2 regions of the Rheinheimera sp. KL1 genome follow, and region 1 is predicted to be linked to the other one. Evidence: predicted binding sites of a transcription regulator. Region 1 holds the regulator's gene; the other holds the start of a gene.
The links. The regulator FNR, encoded in region 1, switches genes on or off when oxygen is low (the NO sensors DNR and NnrR bind a similar motif). The targets are predictions, from matches to a motif close to TTGATNTANATCAA.
Positions count from the first base shown of each region.

Region 1 (8,884 bases):
TTGCTGCCAATCAGGTCATAGTTCGGTTTGAGCAAAACAAAACGCTGGGGCAACACCTTCAGTTGGAGTTTTTCCACAATACGATAGCGGCTAAAGACTTTGTCATTACTGCAGAGCGCAGTGGTGAAAATCTTTATGTCGGAACCTTGCCTAAAACACTGGAAGGCAAATGGAATCTGGTCGTCTCAGATGAGCACAAGGATTGGAAACTGCGGGCAAGCGCTATGCTGCCACAACAAGGTGAATTTAAACTGGGATATTAACAGTGTCGTATACGGGTTGTTTTCACTGCAATGAAGCCATACCGGCTGGATCGAACTTTAGCCTTGTTATAGAGCAACAACAGCGACTATTTTGTTGCCCTGGTTGCTTGGCAGTCGCTGAAACTATCATCGATCAAGGGCTTGGCGATTATTATAAATTTCGTACTGCCCCTGCCAGCAAAGCTCAATTGGTGCCGGATCAGTTACAACTGGTGAGTTATGACAGCACCGAAGTGTTGTCTGATCTGACTCAGCATAAAGACAATCTGACCCAGATTGAATTGTCTATTAGCGGTATCAGCTGTGCCGCCTGCGCCTGGTTGATTGAAAAACAACTGCAAAAAAATCCGGCTATTCATAACGTCAGTGTCAACTCTAGTACAGCACGCTGTGTGGTAAGTTGGGATATACAACGACTCAAACTCAGTGAGCTACTTAATATTATCAATAAGTTAGGATATCAGGCCTCACCATTTATGGCCGATCAGGAAGAAGCGGTGCAGCAAGCGGAATTACGACGGTTTTTAAAACGTCTGGCTGTGTCCGGTTTTATGAGTATGCAGGTGATGATGCTGGCTTTTGGCCTGTATTTTGGTGAATACACCGGCATTGATCCTGAATTTGAAGGTTATTTACGCTGGATCAGTTTGTTCCTGACCACTCCGGTCGTGTTTTATAGTGCTAAACCTTTTACTTTAAGTGCATGGCGAGCAGTGAAAGGCCGTGAGCTGAATATGGACGTACCTGTCACTCTAGCCGTGTTCTATACATTCCTCGCTTCTGCCTACGCTACTGTGTTTGACACTGGCGAAGTCTATTTTGAATCCGTCTGTATGTTTGTGTTTTTGCTGCAGCTGGGTAAGTTTTTTGAATTCCGCGCCAGAGCACAGGCTCGTGCAGCCACAGGAAACTTATTAAAAATTATGCCGGTATCCGCACGGCTGGTGCAAGGTGATGAACTGGTTCCTACCTCAGCACGTCGTCTGGAAGCTGGCCAAGTGATACTGGTGCAGGCTGGTGAAACTATAGCGGCAGATGGTGTGGTGTTGTCAGGCGAAAGCTCGGTGGACGAATCTATGCTCACCGGCGAATACAAAGCGGTGAACAAAGCAGCGGGTGATGCCGTCATGGCTGGCAGTATTAACCACGATGGAGTGATGAAGATCACTGTGCATCAGCCCCTCGCCCATTCACGCTTAGGCCAGATCATCGAACTGCAACAGCAGACGCTGAATCAAAAACCACAGATAGTAGAAAAAACCACTCAACTGGCACGTTTTTTTATTCAGCGCTTGTTGATTATCGCTTTAGGAACATTTTTGGTCTGGTATTTCTGGCTGGACAAAGACAGAGCGTTTTGGGTGACGTTATCTGTGTTGGTCGCCACCTGCCCTTGTGCTTTAACTTTAGCCACTCCTACAGCTATCACTTGCGCTTTGGCACGTCTTAACCGCAAAGGCATACTGATCAAAAATCAGCAAGTGCTGGAAATATTGCCACAACTCGATTCTGTCTTCCTCGATAAGACAGGCAGTCTGACACAAGGGCGTTTTAGTATTCAGCGCACTCAATTACATGACCAGGCATACAACCCGGATACGCTGCTAGCTCTGATTGCCCGTATTGAAGCGTATTCAGAACACCCTATAGCTCATGCATTTGAAAGCTATCTGGATTCAAAAATTAAAGTGGAACAAGTACAAGTTCATGTCGGGTCAGGCCTATCCGCAGTTTGGATCCGGGAGCATGGAGAGAGTTTAGAAGTCAAAGTGGGCAGCGCTGCATTTTGTGGTGCACAAGCTGAAACCACAGCTGCAGTATGCTGCAGCATTAATCAGCACCTGGTGTTTTCTGTTGAGCTATCAGACGCGGTACGTCCTGAAGTACCAGCATTGATTCAGACGTTAAAACAACGCGGATTACACTTATCCATGCTAACAGGAGATTCTTCTGCTCAGGTCGAGAATGTTCAACAGCAATTGCAATTTGATCGGGTATTTAAAGGGTGTAGTCCGGAGCAAAAAGTTGAGTATATCCGTCAGGCTGTGGCGCAAGGCGATAAGGTGCTCATGTTAGGAGATGGCATTAATGACAGTCCTTGTTTTCACGCCGCTCATGTCTCTGTAGCTCTAGATTCAGGCACAGATTTGTCGAAAAATCAGGCTGATGTGGTATTGCTGCATAACAATCTGAATTCACTACAAGAGCTAATCGAAGGTGCAGTATTAGCGCAGCGTATCGTCAAACAAAATCTGTGGTGGGCTGTAGGCTATAATCTGGTCATTATTCCTCTGGCGGTGATGGGGTTTGTCTCCCCTTACATCGCCGTGATCGGTATGTCGTTCAGCTCTATTCTGGTGGTATCAAACTCACTGAGGTTACTTAAAGCATGAGTATTATTTATGTGCTGATCCCCATTGCCATACTTTTTGTTTGTATTGGCCTTGGCATCTTTTTCTGGGCAGTGCGCAGCCGCCAGTTTGATGATTTAAACAAAGAAGGTATGAGTATTTTGTTTGACGATGAAAAGAAAACTATCAAGAGTAAAACAGATACGGATAAACAACCGCCGCAATGAGTCAGGAACTTGTCCTTAACCTGCTGGCAGCCCTGAGTATAGGTTTTTTAGGCAGCAGTCATTGTCTGGTGATGTGCGGTGGTATAGCCAGCGCATTACAACTCTCTATGCCTCAGCTAACATTTTTGCAGCAGCTGAAGTTACAACTGATGTTAAGTCTGGGCCGTTTAACAACATACAGCTTTCTGGGCGCGCTTACAGGCGCATTTGGCGCGGCTGTGCTGGTAAAACTTGGCATTAGTTTGTTCTGGCTAAAGCTGTTGGCTGGTGTATTACTGCTGCTAATGGCTCTTTATGTTGCCCGTTTGTGGTTCGCTCTGACGCTGCTTGAAAAACTGGGGGCACTGGTGTGGCGTCAGATCCAACCTATCGCAAAATCCTTATTGCCGCTCGATAGCAGCGCAAAAGCCGTGGCTTACGGTCTGAGCTGGGGCTTTTTACCTTGTGGTCTAGTGTACAGCAGTTTAGGCTGGAGTCTGGCCAGTGGCAGCGCTTTACAAGGTGCGGTATTGATGTTTGCTTTTGGTATGGGTACCTTGCCTGCTATGCTGGCGGTCGGGCGTTTCGCTCAGAGCCTGAGTCGATTTAAAAATAAACAGTGGGTTCGGGTCAGTGCTGCTCTATTACTGGCTTTGTATGCACTTTATACTATAGCTATTGCAATAGCGCCGCGAGTTTTCTAAGCTGGGAAAGTCGTTACAAAGGAATACTGTTATGTCCGGTTCAAATTTAAGTTGCCAACACTGTGGTTTTAGCCAGCTCTGCCTGCCTTTTACGTTAAATAATGCCGAACTGGATACGCTTGACGATATTATCGAACGCAAAAAGCCTCTGCACAAAGGTGACTTTTTAATTGAAGCTGGTACTCACCTGCACTCTTTGTATGCGGTACGCAGTGGGTCTTTTAAGACTTTTACCTTAACTGAATCCGGTGAAGAGCAAATCACAGGCTTTCATTTACCTGGTGATGTGATAGGTTTCGATGCGATAGGCGAGCAGCAACATCCAAGTTTTGCTCAGGCATTGGAGACGGCTATGGTTTGCGAAATTCCCTACAGCCAGATGGATCAGCTGATGGGACAATTGCCCAAATTACGCCAACAAATGATGCGTCTGATGAGTCAGGACATCAGCGGTGATCAACAAATGTTGCTGTTGTTAAACCGGAAGAACGCGGAAGAAAAACTCGCTGCCTTTCTGACCAACCTGGCCCAACGCTTTGCGAATCGCGGTTTATCGAAAAAAGAGTTCCGTCTAAGTATGACGCGTGGCGAAATAGGTAACTATTTAGGCCTGACCGTTGAAACTATTAGCCGTTTATTGGGTCGATTCCATAAGGACGATTTAATACAGGTCGATGGTAAGCTGATTTGCATCAGCGATCCGGAGGCGTTAAGTAAACTGGCTGGTGGGTCTGCTATAGCGCGCTGATCAAACCAATCCTTGATCCAGCACAAGGACTTATCAGCCTACCTTCGCTACCTTGGCTACACTTACAAGGTAAGCCTTAGCTTAGCAGGAGCATGATATGACCTTATATCCGAGAGTACTGGTGGTGCTGGACCCTTCGGTGGCTGAACAGAAAGCCCTCAAGCGCGCTGTTCAACTGGCAAAACTACAAGATTGCCATCTAACCGCTTTTCTATCGATTTACGATTTTTCCTACGAAATGACCACTATGTTATCCGGCGAAGAACGAGAGTCTATGCGCCAGGCTGTGATCAACGACAGAGAACTTTGGATCAGCGAACTGATTGCGGAACACAAAGAACAAGGTCTGAAGATAGATATTCAGGTGGTCTGGCACAACAGGCCCTTTGAAGCCATAGTGCAAGCGGTACTGGAGAAAGAATACGATTTAGTGATTAAAGGTACACATGATCACGATGTACTCAAATCGATGATTTTCACCCCTACCGACTGGCATATTTTGCGTAAATGCCCTTGCCCTGTTTTACTGGTTAAAGATCATGAATGGCCTGCACATGGCAATATACTCGCAGCAGTCAATGCGGGTAGTGAACAGACCCATCACAGCTCGCTGAATCAACGTATCATTCAGCAATCCAAACAGCTCGCCGCTTTACTCAATAGTAAAGTACAACTGGTCAACGCTTTCCCTGGTACCCCTGTCAATATAGCTATTGAAATTCCTGAATTTAATCCGAAGGAATACAGTCAGACGATGAAAACTCATCATCTGGAAGCGGTACAAAAGCTGGCTATGGAATTTGAATTGCCTGCAGCTCAAACTCATGTGCAGGAAGGCATGCCTGAAGATGTGATCCCTACACTAGCCGCACAACTGGATGCCGAGATGGTAGTGATAGGCACTATAGGCCGCACCGGTTTATCTGCTGCCATCATTGGTAATACAGCTGAGCATGTGATAGACAGGTTGGATTGTGATGTATTGGCGGTCAAACCGGCGGGTTTTGTCTGCCCTTTAGCAAAACAATAAGCTCCTTACGCTACAAAGCTGGCGTGTAGTTGGTTATACTACGCGCCATTTTTATCTGGGGTCGTTGTTTTATGTCGCATGCAGCAGAAGCCAAAGCACAATATAATCTGAATAAATTACACAAACGTCTGCGTCGTGGCGTCGGCCAAGCTATCGCCGACTTTAATATGATTGAAGATGGCGACAAAGTAATGGTGTGTTTGTCAGGCGGTAAGGATAGTTATACCCTGCTGGATATTCTGCTGAACTTACAACAATCTGCCCCTATTCAGTTTTCCATAGTGGCGGTGAATCTTGATCAGAAACAACCCGGTTTTCCTGCAGATGTACTGCCTGGTTATTTAAGTCGTATTGGTGTGGATTTTCAGATCGTCACCGAAGACACCTACTCTATTGTCAAAGACAAAATCCCTGAGGGCAAAACGACTTGCTCTTTGTGCTCGCGCTTGCGCCGTGGCATTTTATATCGCACAGCAAAAGAGCTGGGCGCCACTAAAATAGCCTTAGGTCATCATCGCGACGACATGATTGAAACTATGTTTTTAAACATGTTTTACGGCGGTAAGATGAAGTCGATGCCAGCCAAGCTCATCAGCGACAACGGTGAGCATATTGTAATTCGTCCTTTGGCTTATTGCCGCGAAAAAGATATTGAAAAATACTCTGTTGCCCGCCAGTTCCCGATCATCCCTTGTAACTTATGTGGCTCACAAGACGGTTTGCAGCGTCAGGTCGTGAAAGAAATGCTACAGGATTGGGATAAACGTTTTCCTGGTCGTATCGAAACCATGTTCCAGGCCATGCAGAATATTGTGCCCTCTCATATGATTGATAAAAATCTGTTTGATTTTGCAGGGATCAGTAAAGATAGTCCTTTAGCAGTCGAAGGTGATATGGCCTTTGATAAACCTGATGTGCCAAAAGTACCAGTGGGTTTGCTGTTGGATGAAGACGAACCGGCCGCTACCGCGGTTCAGTTTGTTGAGCTGACGTAGGGAATGGGCTTGCCCCATCCCGGCGCAAATTCCAATCCAATACCAGACTGGGTCAGCGCTTATTAAATTCATCAAAGAGCAGCATCAGCTGCTCTTTTTCATGAATAAATCCTGTTTGCTGTAGCAACTCCATCACCACTTCTGCTGTGCACAAGGCCCCTGCTTTTTGATTACGTCGTAGTTTGTATAAGGATGGCGTATCAGGTTTGATGGCAAGACGGTAACAAGACTGCAAATAAGGGCTTTGTCTGAGCATTTTTGCCGCTTCCTGCCAGGTGGCATCCAACAAAACCCAGTGTTTGACCGCTTCGCTCTGACGAGCTTCCAGCTCTGCAAGGGCCGCAGGATTTTGAGCCTGATACTGACCATGATGCAGTAGATAACAGGCTTGGGGTGTGTCAGCTAACAATGGATAAATCAAACCCAGTTGCCGTGATGCTGATAAATCAAACAATCGCTGATCTGGTGCTTTGCGCTGCCATTCAATCACCTCAACCCTGATCTTTAGTGAAGCTGAGAGCGCCTGCAACACCAAAATACCGGTGTTGGTATCTTTCTGTAACTCCCTGCTGTGGGTCAGCAGATAAAGCACCAATACGGTCACGTAGTTTAAGGCTGCTGCAGTAAAGGCGTCGCGTGATCCGGTACTTTTGAAAACTGTATTGTCGCTTTATCCGATAAAGAGGCTGGTAAAAAGATCCGGCAGCGATTTTGCTCACACAGCAACTGCTGACTCAGGGCTGCATCTGAACTTTGCGCCACGACTTCGGATGCAAAATGCACAGTCAAACCTGACACTTCAGGTAACCAGTATTTGCCCCAACCGGCCAATGAATCCAGAAGTGCATCAAACTGAGCTTGTAACTTACGCAGCTCAGCCACAGTAGCCTGCTGCGACACCGGCATCTTACTCCGTAGCTTAAAGTTTAAATCACAGGCATCGGCCCCCTCAGGTTGCTTGAGCACTATCAGCGCTTTTTGCGCGTTTAGCATCAGATCAAAAGGCAGCATCAGCTCGCCATTACCAGCAATAGTTAAAGGCGCTTCAGAAATATCAGTGGTAATTAAGGCCTTATCTACGCTACAGGCCTCACTGGTTCCGGCCTTTTGCAACACAAAAGCCAGCGTAATATCACTGAATTCGACCTTTTCACTCTTTTTCATCCGGGCATAAAAGCATCGTAATTAAATACAGTATCAGCCACAGCTGAAGCGCTAAAAGCAACCAGCACGCTGGCAAAAAAATAAGGTTTCATGATTAGCTGTCTATATGTTTAGTGTTGGCTTTGAGCATGGTGTGGATTTCATCGACATAATCCTTGCCACGCTCTGAATAACGGATCAGACCTGTGACCAGATGATGTCCGGCGACCTCACCTTCAGCGCGACGTTTGGCTCTGAGCTGGCGTAATTCCTCATACACATAAAAAGTATTGAGGTTATAAAAGTAACTGTTGATAGCTGCAGCAACATGCGGAAATACCGCAACTTCATGGTATTTACCTGCACTGCGCTTTTGTGGCACCAGACCACAACCTGCTTTAAAACACCATTGACCAAAGAAATTGTACGCCTCCAAAGCAAAACGACTGCTGCCCCAGCCGGATTCTTTCGCTGCCTGGATCAAGACTAAATCAGCAGGTATGGCATCGACCCGGCTTAACAGCAAACGAAATCCTTGTGCGTCCACATCTGGATAGTCCAGTTTAAACTCGTCGTACAGGCTGTAGATAAAAGCGTATTCTTCGACCGTCAGCTCCTGTTGCTGTTGTTTTTGCTGCACTTCGATGACTTGCTGACGAATATGCAGCAATCTGGCATTTTCACGCTCAATAAAAGGCAACAGGTAATCAAAGAATGCTTTTTTCTTCTCGACCACATCTTTGTACTGGTCAAAGTCAGGTACAGGCAATAACTCTGGCATCGCAACAGGATACGCTAGCCGCTTTAACAACTTACGTTGATCTGCTGCATCTAATGATTCGAGTTTTGATGGGACTTGCCAATCCGCTAAGGAAGCAATGTCTTCAACAGGAGCAGGCTTAAGCCAAGGGTACACTGTGGCATAGAGCACCACTGCCCATAACACCAACCAAAAACTCAATTCTGTTTTTTTCATGCAATACCCTGAATTCGTCTTTTATCCGGCCAGCCACAATAACCTATGCCACCCAGACCCTAGTGGCGCGTATTCTAACCAGATCTGGTTGTAGTTTCGACCACAAAATGGTCGAAATGATAAGCCACCCGCTGACAAAAATAGGTAAACCATTGTTTTAAAACAAAAATTAAAGTGGCAAGGAAACTGCATACTCTGTTATAACAATGAAAAAAGGAGAATAACATGCGTCAATTGAGTTTAGTTTCTGCACTGGTTATGGCGTTATCTGCAACAACTGTGATGGCAGAGGATGTCAAAGTATTAGAAAAAGTGATCGATGCTAAGAGTTTCACTAAGCTGGTTCTGGAAGTTCCGGTGGGAGAAATTAATATCAAAGCAGCCAAAGGCTCTGAGATTAGCTTAGTGGTTGAATTAGATCCTGATGAAGACTGGCTAGGTCGTAGTAGTGATTTATCGGATGCACAA
Region 1 covers NZ_LAMX01000028.1:36,738-45,621, forward strand. The annotation lists gene WH43_RS16760 (FixH family protein) at 1-263, shown strand, start outside; gene WH43_RS16765 (heavy metal translocating P-type ATPase) at 266-2,656, shown strand; gene ccoS (cbb3-type cytochrome oxidase assembly protein CcoS) at 2,653-2,841, shown strand; gene WH43_RS16775 (sulfite exporter TauE/SafE family protein) at 2,838-3,524, shown strand; gene fnr (fumarate/nitrate reduction transcriptional regulator Fnr) at 3,526-4,272, shown strand; gene uspE (universal stress protein UspE) at 4,370-5,302, shown strand; gene ttcA (tRNA 2-thiocytidine(32) synthetase TtcA) at 5,374-6,297, shown strand; gene WH43_RS16795 (DTW domain-containing protein) at 6,350-6,901, opposite strand; gene WH43_RS16800 (DUF2987 domain-containing protein) at 6,907-7,461, opposite strand; gene WH43_RS16805 (glucosaminidase domain-containing protein) at 7,556-8,416, opposite strand; gene WH43_RS16810 (hypothetical protein) at 8,642-8,884, shown strand, end outside.

Region 2 (8,884 bases), on a different contig from region 1:
GCTTATGCCTGATGTCACTATGGAAATTACAAACGTCATCACAATCGATAGAATGAACGGCATGATTAAGTCTGCAGATTTTTCACTCAGTTTCATAGGTATCCCTCATAGAATGTATGCAACTTATTAGATTAATAATTTACCGCTATTGCTATCTCGAAAAGCCCTCACATAGGGCCGTTGCGTCTGCTGCGGCTTGCGCCGCTAACTCTTTTGGCCCGATGCCGTTTCATAGTGTAAATTGACAATGCTTAAAATTAGATTTATCTAAATTAAGTTAAATGTTAGCGAAGTCGTTCCTAGTATTCAATGTCTGTTTAACATGCTCGTATGCTTTTAGCTTTATGGTGGCTACTTGAGGAGAATTTTATGTCATCGAAAGACTTTTGGGACCAACGTTACACTACAGATGAATTTGTATACGGAATTAATCCTAATGATTTCCTTGTGTCTCTGATGCCAAAACTTAAAGGTAAGAAACGAGTTCTTTGTTTGGCCGAGGGTGAAGGGCGTAATGCTGTCTTCTTAGCAGAACAAGGTTTTGATGTTACGGCATTAGATATTTCCCAAGTAGCAGTTGAAAAAGGTCAGCGTTTAGCCAAACAACGCGGTGTCGAGGTGAATTGGTTGATTAGCGATTTGGCTGATTATGTGTTTGAAAGCTCACAGTGGGATTTGATTGTTGCTGTATTTATGCATTTACCTCCAAAAATTAGACAGCAAGTCTTTCAAAGGATGCCCGCTAGCTTGAGCTTCGGAGGAGCTTTTGTCGGAGAGTTTTATCGTAAAGAGCAGCTACAATTAAATACAGGTGGGCCAAAGGATTTAGACATGTTGTACTGTCCTGAACAGCTACAAAAGGAAATTCAGCCGTTGGAGTGTTTTCACCTGAATGTGATTAACAGGGAAGTGATTGAAGGGATAGGTCATACGGGGATGGCTGCAGTTGTCCAGGTTATGGCTATCAAAAGTGAAAAGTAACAACTATGACTCAAAATTATCCTTCTTTACCTGATTTTGATGAGCTAATGCGTTTAGCTAAGGTCGATCCTGAACGGCTAAACGATCTCCAACGTCAAATAAATGAGCAGTGCGTATCACAGGCATCGCATCAGAGATCGGCATGGAAATTACAAAAATTGATAATGCAGATTTCAAAAATAAAGAAAAGTTATCAGCACCCGCTGTTAGTGTGCGATCAATTATACGTTTTATTGCTAGATGTTATTTTATTAGAGAGAGATGCGCAGGCATCCAATCTTGTTGGAAAAAGTGCAGGTTCGTTGGTATGCGCAAAAAGTAATGTAATTTCTATTCAGTGATTTGTCAGGTTGGCTTTGGCCAACTCGAAGCAATTCCTGCAGAGATTGGTAAAGACATTTGCGGAATGTTACCTGTCTCAAGTTAATTAAGTCTATCATCAGGCGTTCTGCGGCGTTATGTCGCATTCACAACTAAGTTTGCACCCTTTACATTAGCTTTATCTAAATTAATGGGGGTGCTATGTATAAACATATTTTGTCAATGACCGCAGTGTTTTGGCTTGCTGCTTGTTCACCTAAATCTATGGTAGTAAATGAGCGTTTAAGCCCTTTTGATTTGGGTGACACAATCACTACGATACAGAAAAATGCGCATGATTTGGGGTGGGCAATGCCTAAAATCATAAATATGAATGATAACGTCGTTAAAAATGGTGGCGAGCCGCTTGTGAGACAGGTTCGGATCCTTGAACTTTGTAATGCGAAGCACGCTGCAACTATTTTAAACGACGAAGAAAGCAGATATGCGGCGGTCTTCATGCCCTGTTCTATTGCTGTTTATACGAAGGCGGATGGCAGAACGTATGTCTCCAACATTCACGCAGCTCAAATGGGAAAAGTTATGGGAGGTGTCGTTGGTGATGTTATGAACACCGTGGATATTGAACAGCAGACTATTCTGAAGTTTTTAGACAATAGTCCTGCAAATTAATATCACAGTTTTAGCAGAATTTTAGAACCATGTCATTTTGGTAATTAAGACTTCTGTCAATTTGAGAGTTGAGACCAATTTCAAAGCAATTAAGTGGAAGTAAGTCCTTTTACTTCAGCTTAATTGCCATAGTTAGTCAGCCATCATACTTCTGAGCATCCACGCTGTTTTCTCATGTATATTAAGTCGTTGAGTAAGGATATCTGCACTAGGTTGATCGTTAGCTTCATTGACAAGTTCAAACAGACTTCGTGCTGTTCTAGCCGTCGCCTCTTGTGCATTAACAAGATAAGCTAACATCTCGGTTGCTGATGGAACACCTTCAATCTCTTCGATTGAACTTAGCTTGGAAAATTCTTTGTAAGTTCCTGGCGCTGGAAATCCTAAAGCCCTAATTCTCTCGGCAATCTGATCCAGCGCAGTCCACTGCTCGGTATATTGATCCATAAACATGTTATGTAATCCATTAAACTGAGGACCAGTGACATTCCAATGAAAATTATGGGTCATCAGATAAAGTGTATAACTGTCTGCAAGTAGTTTAGATAATCCTTGAGCAATTTTTTTTCTATTCTTTTCGTCGATGCCGATATTGATATCCATTTTTTTATCTTTTTTCATCATTGCCTCGTGTGTTGCTGAAAAATCGACTAATAGTATGCACGCTTTTTAAGCTGATTCTTAATCAGAATAAACTATAAAGTAAAATCCTCCTCTTTGGATGCAAACAGAGAGGGCGTTATATATTCACGAATGTACACTCCGTCTCATTTAAAAGGCTCAGGTCTGTGTGTAGCATCGACAGATGCAGGCAGAATAGGAAGTTTTATATCAGGCCTATCCCCAGTCAGTGTTTTCATAAAGGCAACGAGATCATCAAGCTCTTGCTGGTTGTAAGGGCGACCCAGTTGCAAACGCCCCATGATCGCAATAGCCTCAGACAATGTTTCAGCCTCGCCATCATAGAAATAGGGGTAGGTCAGTTCAACGTTGCGCAAGGTAGGAACTTTGAAATTAAAACGATCTGCGTCTTTACCTGTAACAGCTGAACGACCTTCTGCCGGTGATGAAGAAAGATAGGGTTCAAGAACTCCCATTTTTTGGAAGGACGTACCGCCCAATGCGGGTCCATTATGGCAGCCTATGCAGCCACTACTTTTGAATAACTGGTAACCAGCTAGTTCTTGTGCTGTTATCGCGCTATCTTTACCCAACAGCCACTGATCAAAGCGCGAATTTGGGGTAACCAACGTTTCTTCAAATAGCGCTATCGCTTCGGTGATTTGAGCTAAAGTCACCTTATCGCTGCCAAACAAGTTCTTAAACTGACTAACATAGCCTGGTATTGACTGTATGACTTCCACAGCTAATGTGTGTGGCATCGCCATTTCAACCTCTGCTTGTATAGGACCTGCTGCTTGTTCCTGAAGATTTGCCGCTCTGCCATCCCAAAACTGAGCTATAGCTAAGCTTGAATTCAACACTGTGGGTGAATTAACTGGTCCAGGCCGCCATTTATGCCCAACAGAAGTTTTTAGGTTATCTGTTCCACCAAAAGACAGATTGTGGCAAGTGTTACATGAAATCACACCTGACATGGATAAACGTGGGTCAAAAAATAGTTGTTTACCCAGTTCAACTTTTTCCGGTTGGGTTATTTTTGCAGGTTGGATTACCTGAACCGGCTCATTTTTGGGCTCTTGAGCCTGTAAAGCGCAGTCTGTGCTGGCGATAACAAGTAGAAATGTCAGCAAAGTTTTGTTCATCACGAGTCACCTCAATCTCTATTTCTCTCTTTAACTATAGACCAGGTCCTATCTAGGGTATTGATATACATCAATAAAATCTAATGCTTGATTTATTCATCGATTTATTGAATTAGATCAATCTAATCTATTTATTTCCTTTTGTTATATGCTTATACTAAATTGGAATACGAAAGTTAGACCCAACCAAACAACTGAGGTATTCGAGATGACTGAATCAACTGTAACTTTTCCACAATTAAATCAACCTGCTCCAGACTTTACTGCAAAGACTACGCACGGTATGAAATCGCTTGCTGACTATAAAGGTAAGTGGTTGGTACTGTTTTCACACCCTGCGGACTTCACACCTGTGTGTACCACCGAATTTATCGGTTTTGCGACTCGTGCGGAAAAATTTGCAGCATTAAATTGTGAGCTGTTGGGTTTGTCCATTGACAGTGTGCACTCTCACATTGCCTGGGCTCGTAGTATCGAGCAAAACTTTGGTATCACCATTCCATTCCCAATTATTGCTGATCTGTCAATGGCAGTGGCAAAGTCTTACGGCATGATCCAGCCAGGTGCAAGTGATACTGCCGCAGTCCGTGCAACCTTCTTCATTGACCCAAATGGCATTATGAGAGCTATGGTGTATTACCCTATGAGCAACGGTCGCAGTATTGACGAGTTTGTTCGTATGCTTGAAGCCATGCAAACCAGTGATGCAAATAAGATCGCCACTCCAGAAAACTGGCATGTAGGCGAACCTGTTATTGTTCCTCCACCAGCAACAATGGCTGATGCAGCGGTACGCAAAGATCAGGGCCATAACTACGTGGATTGGTACTACTGCACTAAAACACTGTAAATCTGTTTATTTGTTAATACAAAAGGGAGCGCTTGCGCTCCCTCAGGAGCAAAAGATGAGTGATATTCATGTAGAAGCATTTTTGGATAAAGATAGCGAGACATTCAGTTACGTCGTCACTGATATTGCTTCAAAGCATGCTGTAGTGATCGATCCTGTGCTGGATTTTGATTACAAATCAGGCCGCACTTCGACACAAAGTGCAGAACTCATGTTGGCTTATATTCAGCAAAATGAGCTGAAACTGGACTGGGTGCTTGAGACCCATGCCCATGCCGATCATTTATCCGCAGCGCCATTTTTCAGAGAGCATCTGGGAGCTAAAGTTGGCATAGGTGCCCATATCAAGCAGGTACAAACAATTTTCAAAGAAGTGTTTAATCTTGAAAAAGAGTTTTTACCCAATGGCGCTCAATTTGATCGTTTATTCCATGATGGCGAAGTAGTGCAAGTGGGAGCTATGACTATTCGTGTGATCCACACCCCGGGTCATACACCTGCTGATCTGGCCTACCTGATTAATGAAGAAGCAGCATTTGTAGGCGATACCTTATTTATGCCTGATGTCGGAACTTCGCGCTGCGATTTCCCAGGCGGCAGTGCTTCGACTTTGTTCCAGTCCATCACCAAGTTACTGGCTTTGCCTGAAGAAACAAAAATTTATGTCTGTCACGATTACCCAACCAAGGGGCGTGAACATGAATATGTGACCACTGTAGGTGAACAACGTGAGCACAACATTCATGTGCATGACGGCGTTACAGAAGCACAATTTGTTGAGAAACGTGAAGCTCGGGATGCAACCCTTGCGATGCCACGGCTTATTTTACCTTCAATACAAGTCAACATCCGTGCCGGACATATGCCTCCTGCCGATGAGAAAGGCAAAGTGTACTTAAAGCTACCTATTAATATGTTGTAACTGTTCTATCCATTTAGGTTAACTGGCAAAGAGAAAAAATTATGGTCCACGCAATATTGGGTGCAATTTTAATAGGATTAAGCCTTGGCATCTTCGGCTCAGGTGGCTCCATCCTGACGGTTCCGGTACTGATGTATTTAGTTGATATGCCCGCGAATCTGGCGATTGCATCCTCTTTACTCATCGTTGCAGGTATCAGCTTGTTTGGCAGTATTCCTAATATTTGGCATAAAAGAGTGTCCTGGCCTCATGTGCTGCTATTTGGTATTCCTGGCATGGTCGGAACTTATGGTGGGGCCTGGCTGGGCACTCTGGTCGACAGCGTTATTCAGTTGTCTGTGTTCGTTCTGTTAATGGTTGTTGCAGCAGTAATGATGTGGCGCAGCAATAAAAATGCTGAAGTCACAACCAAAGTGAACTTTTTAAAGGTCGCTTTGGATGGCTTGGTCGTTGGGGTCATCACAGGTTTTGTCGGTGTAGGCGGTGGTTTTTTGATAGTCCCTGCGCTAGTCCTGCTTGGTGGCGTGCCTATGATCATGGCGATAGGCACCAGTTTACTGATTATCGCACTGAAATCTGTGGTGGGTTTTGCTAAGTACTACGAAGTCTTGACTGAACAGAACTTATCCTTCGACTGGACTGTCATCGGAATTATGGTGGTTGGCGGTGTCGCTGGTAGTTTTTTTGGCGTCTGGATAGGACATAAATTACCGAAAGAAAAACTGCAAAAAGCCTTTTCAATCTTCCTGATTATTATGGCTACTGTGGTTCTTACTCAATCCGTTTTAAATTAGTGAAAGAGGTGATGTATGAAGAGTTCGCAACAAATAGTGAATGAAGCTAAGGCCAGAATCGTTGAAGTTTCTGTTCAGGAGTTAGCCTCAGCCCTGCAGGATCATCATGCCATACTCATTGATGTGCGTGAGCCTGATGAATTTATTCAGGGGTATGTCGACCGCTCGGTAAATTATCCTCGGGGTGTGCTGGAGATGCGTATTCACCAACATCCGAGTGTTGGTTCCAATTGCGATACAATGACTGCGCTTGAGCAGTTGGCTGCTAAGCCAATTTATCTGATGTGTCGCTCGGGTGCGCGCTCCGCCTTGGCTGCTGATGCGCTTAAAAACATGGGTTTCACTCAAGTCCTTTCTGTGGCAGGCGGATTCCAAGCCTGGCTGGATGCAGGTTACCCAGTCGAACGTTAATTCATATCCAAATTGGCCGACGATGCGCAGGCCAGCTCAAAGTTTTCACTGTCATTAGGTGCAGGCTAATGACAGTTTTTCTCAGCAGATAATTAGTTTGATACGCCTCAAATTTAGCCTGTTCTCTGACAGACGAGAGTTGTTTATTCATAAGACTTTACTATCTTAAACATCAGTTTCATTTTTTCTTCAACACAAAAGGACGATTTCAATGGACAATACGACGAATAGTTCGGCCGGAAAATGCCCTGTAGTGCATGGTGGTAATACTTCTGCTGCTAAATCTGTGATGGATTGGTGGCCCAACGCGTTGAACTTAGACATCCTGCATCAGCATGACACCAAGACTAACCCTCTGGGGGATGATTTTAATTACGCCGAAGAATTTAAAAAACTTGATTTAGAAGCGGTCAAACATGATTTAAAGAGCTTAATGACACAGAGTCAGAGCTGGTGGCCTGCCGATTGGGGGCATTATGGTGGTTTGATGATCCGCATGGCCTGGCACAGTGCAGGCAGTTACCGTATAGCTGATGGTCGTGGCGGTGGTGGCACAGGCAATCAACGTTTTGCGCCCATTAACAGCTGGCCGGATAATGCCAACCTGGATAAAGCCCGTCGCTTACTCTGGCCTATTAAGAAAAAATACGGCAACAAATTATCCTGGGCCGATTTAATTATTCTGGCCGGTAATATGGCGTATGAGTCGATGGGCTTTAAAACCTTCGGATTTGCGGGCGGTCGTCAGGATATATGGCATCCCGAAAAAGACACCTACTGGGGCAGTGAAAAAGAGTGGTTAGCCAAATCGGACAGCGCAGGCAGTCGCTACTCTGGTGAGCGAGACTTAGACAATCCGCTGGCTGCTGTCATGATGGGATTGATTTATGTGAACCCGGAAGGCGTTGATGGCAAGCCAGATCCTCTGAAAACAGCACATGATGTCCGGGTAACTTTTGCCCGTATGGCGATGAATGATGAGGAAACTGTTGCTCTGACTGCGGGTGGGCATACTGTAGGTAAATGTCATGGTAATGGTCGTGCAGAGAATTTAGGTCCAGAACCTGAAGCGGCAGGCATCGAAGAGCAAGGTTTGGGCTGGAATAATCACAAAACCCGTGGTATAGGCCGTGATACCGTTACCAGCGGTATTGAAGGTGCCTGGACTACGAATCCCACTCAATGGGATAACGGCTACTTTTATCTGCTATTAAACTATGACTGGGAACTGAAAAAGAGCCCAGCCGGTGCCTGGCAGTGGGAGCCTATTAATATTAAAGAAGAGGATAAACCGGTTGACGTAGAAGATCCGTCCATCCGCTACAATCCGATCATGACCGATGCCGACATGGCGATGAAAATGGATCCTGAGTACCGTAAGATCTCAGAGCGTTTTTATAACGATCAGGCGTACTTTGAAGATGTGTTTGCTCGTGCTTGGTTTAAGTTAACCCATCGTGATTTAGGCCCTAAAAGTCGTTACTTAGGTACTGATGTCCCGCAAGAAGATTTAATTTGGCAAGATCCGGTCCCAGCTGTTGACTATAGACTTACAGATGCAGAAATTGTTGATCTTAAATCGAAGATCCTGGCAAGTGGCTTATCTGTAAGTGAACTGGTATCGACCGCCTGGGATAGCGCCCGTACTTTCCGTGGTTCTGATTACCGTGGTGGCGCCAACGGCGCGCGTATTCGCTTAGCGCCGCAAAAAGATTGGGAAGCCAATGAACCGGCACGTTTACAAAGAGTAATGTCAACCTTAGAGGATATTCAGGCAGGCTTGAGCAAAAAAGTTAGTCTGGCTGATTTGATTGTCCTCGGTGGCTCTGCGGCTATTGAGCAGGCAGCAAAAGCTGCTGGTGTCACCATCACAGTGCCGTTTTTACCCGGACGAGGCGATGCGACTCAGGAGCAAACAGATGTTGAGTCGTTTGAAGTACTAGAGCCACTACATGACGCTTACCGTAACTATCTTAAGAAAGACTATGTGGTCCAGCCTGAAGAAATGATGTTGGATAAAACTCAATTATTGGGTTTAACCGCGCCGGAAATGACAGCACTGATTGGTGGTATGCGTGTACTGGATACCAACTATGGAGGCAGTAAACACGGTGTCTTTACTGACAGACCAGGTGCTCTAACCAATGATTTTTTTGTCAATCTGACC
Region 2 covers NZ_LAMX01000025.1:33,660-42,543, forward strand. The annotation lists gene WH43_RS19845 (DUF2798 domain-containing protein) at 1-96, opposite strand, end outside; gene WH43_RS13780 (class I SAM-dependent methyltransferase) at 370-981, shown strand; gene WH43_RS13785 (DUF3135 domain-containing protein) at 987-1,322, shown strand; gene WH43_RS13790 (DUF302 domain-containing protein) at 1,504-1,974, shown strand; gene WH43_RS13795 (Dps family protein) at 2,107-2,577, opposite strand; gene WH43_RS13800 (cytochrome-c peroxidase) at 2,742-3,740, opposite strand; gene WH43_RS13805 (peroxiredoxin) at 3,949-4,590, shown strand; gene WH43_RS13810 (MBL fold metallo-hydrolase) at 4,646-5,512, shown strand; gene WH43_RS13815 (sulfite exporter TauE/SafE family protein) at 5,554-6,306, shown strand; gene WH43_RS13820 (rhodanese-like domain-containing protein) at 6,322-6,717, shown strand; gene katG (catalase/peroxidase HPI) at 6,929-8,884, shown strand, end outside.
Region 2: the regulator FNR is predicted to act here: its motif matches at 3,801-3,814, upstream of WH43_RS13800 (cytochrome-c peroxidase).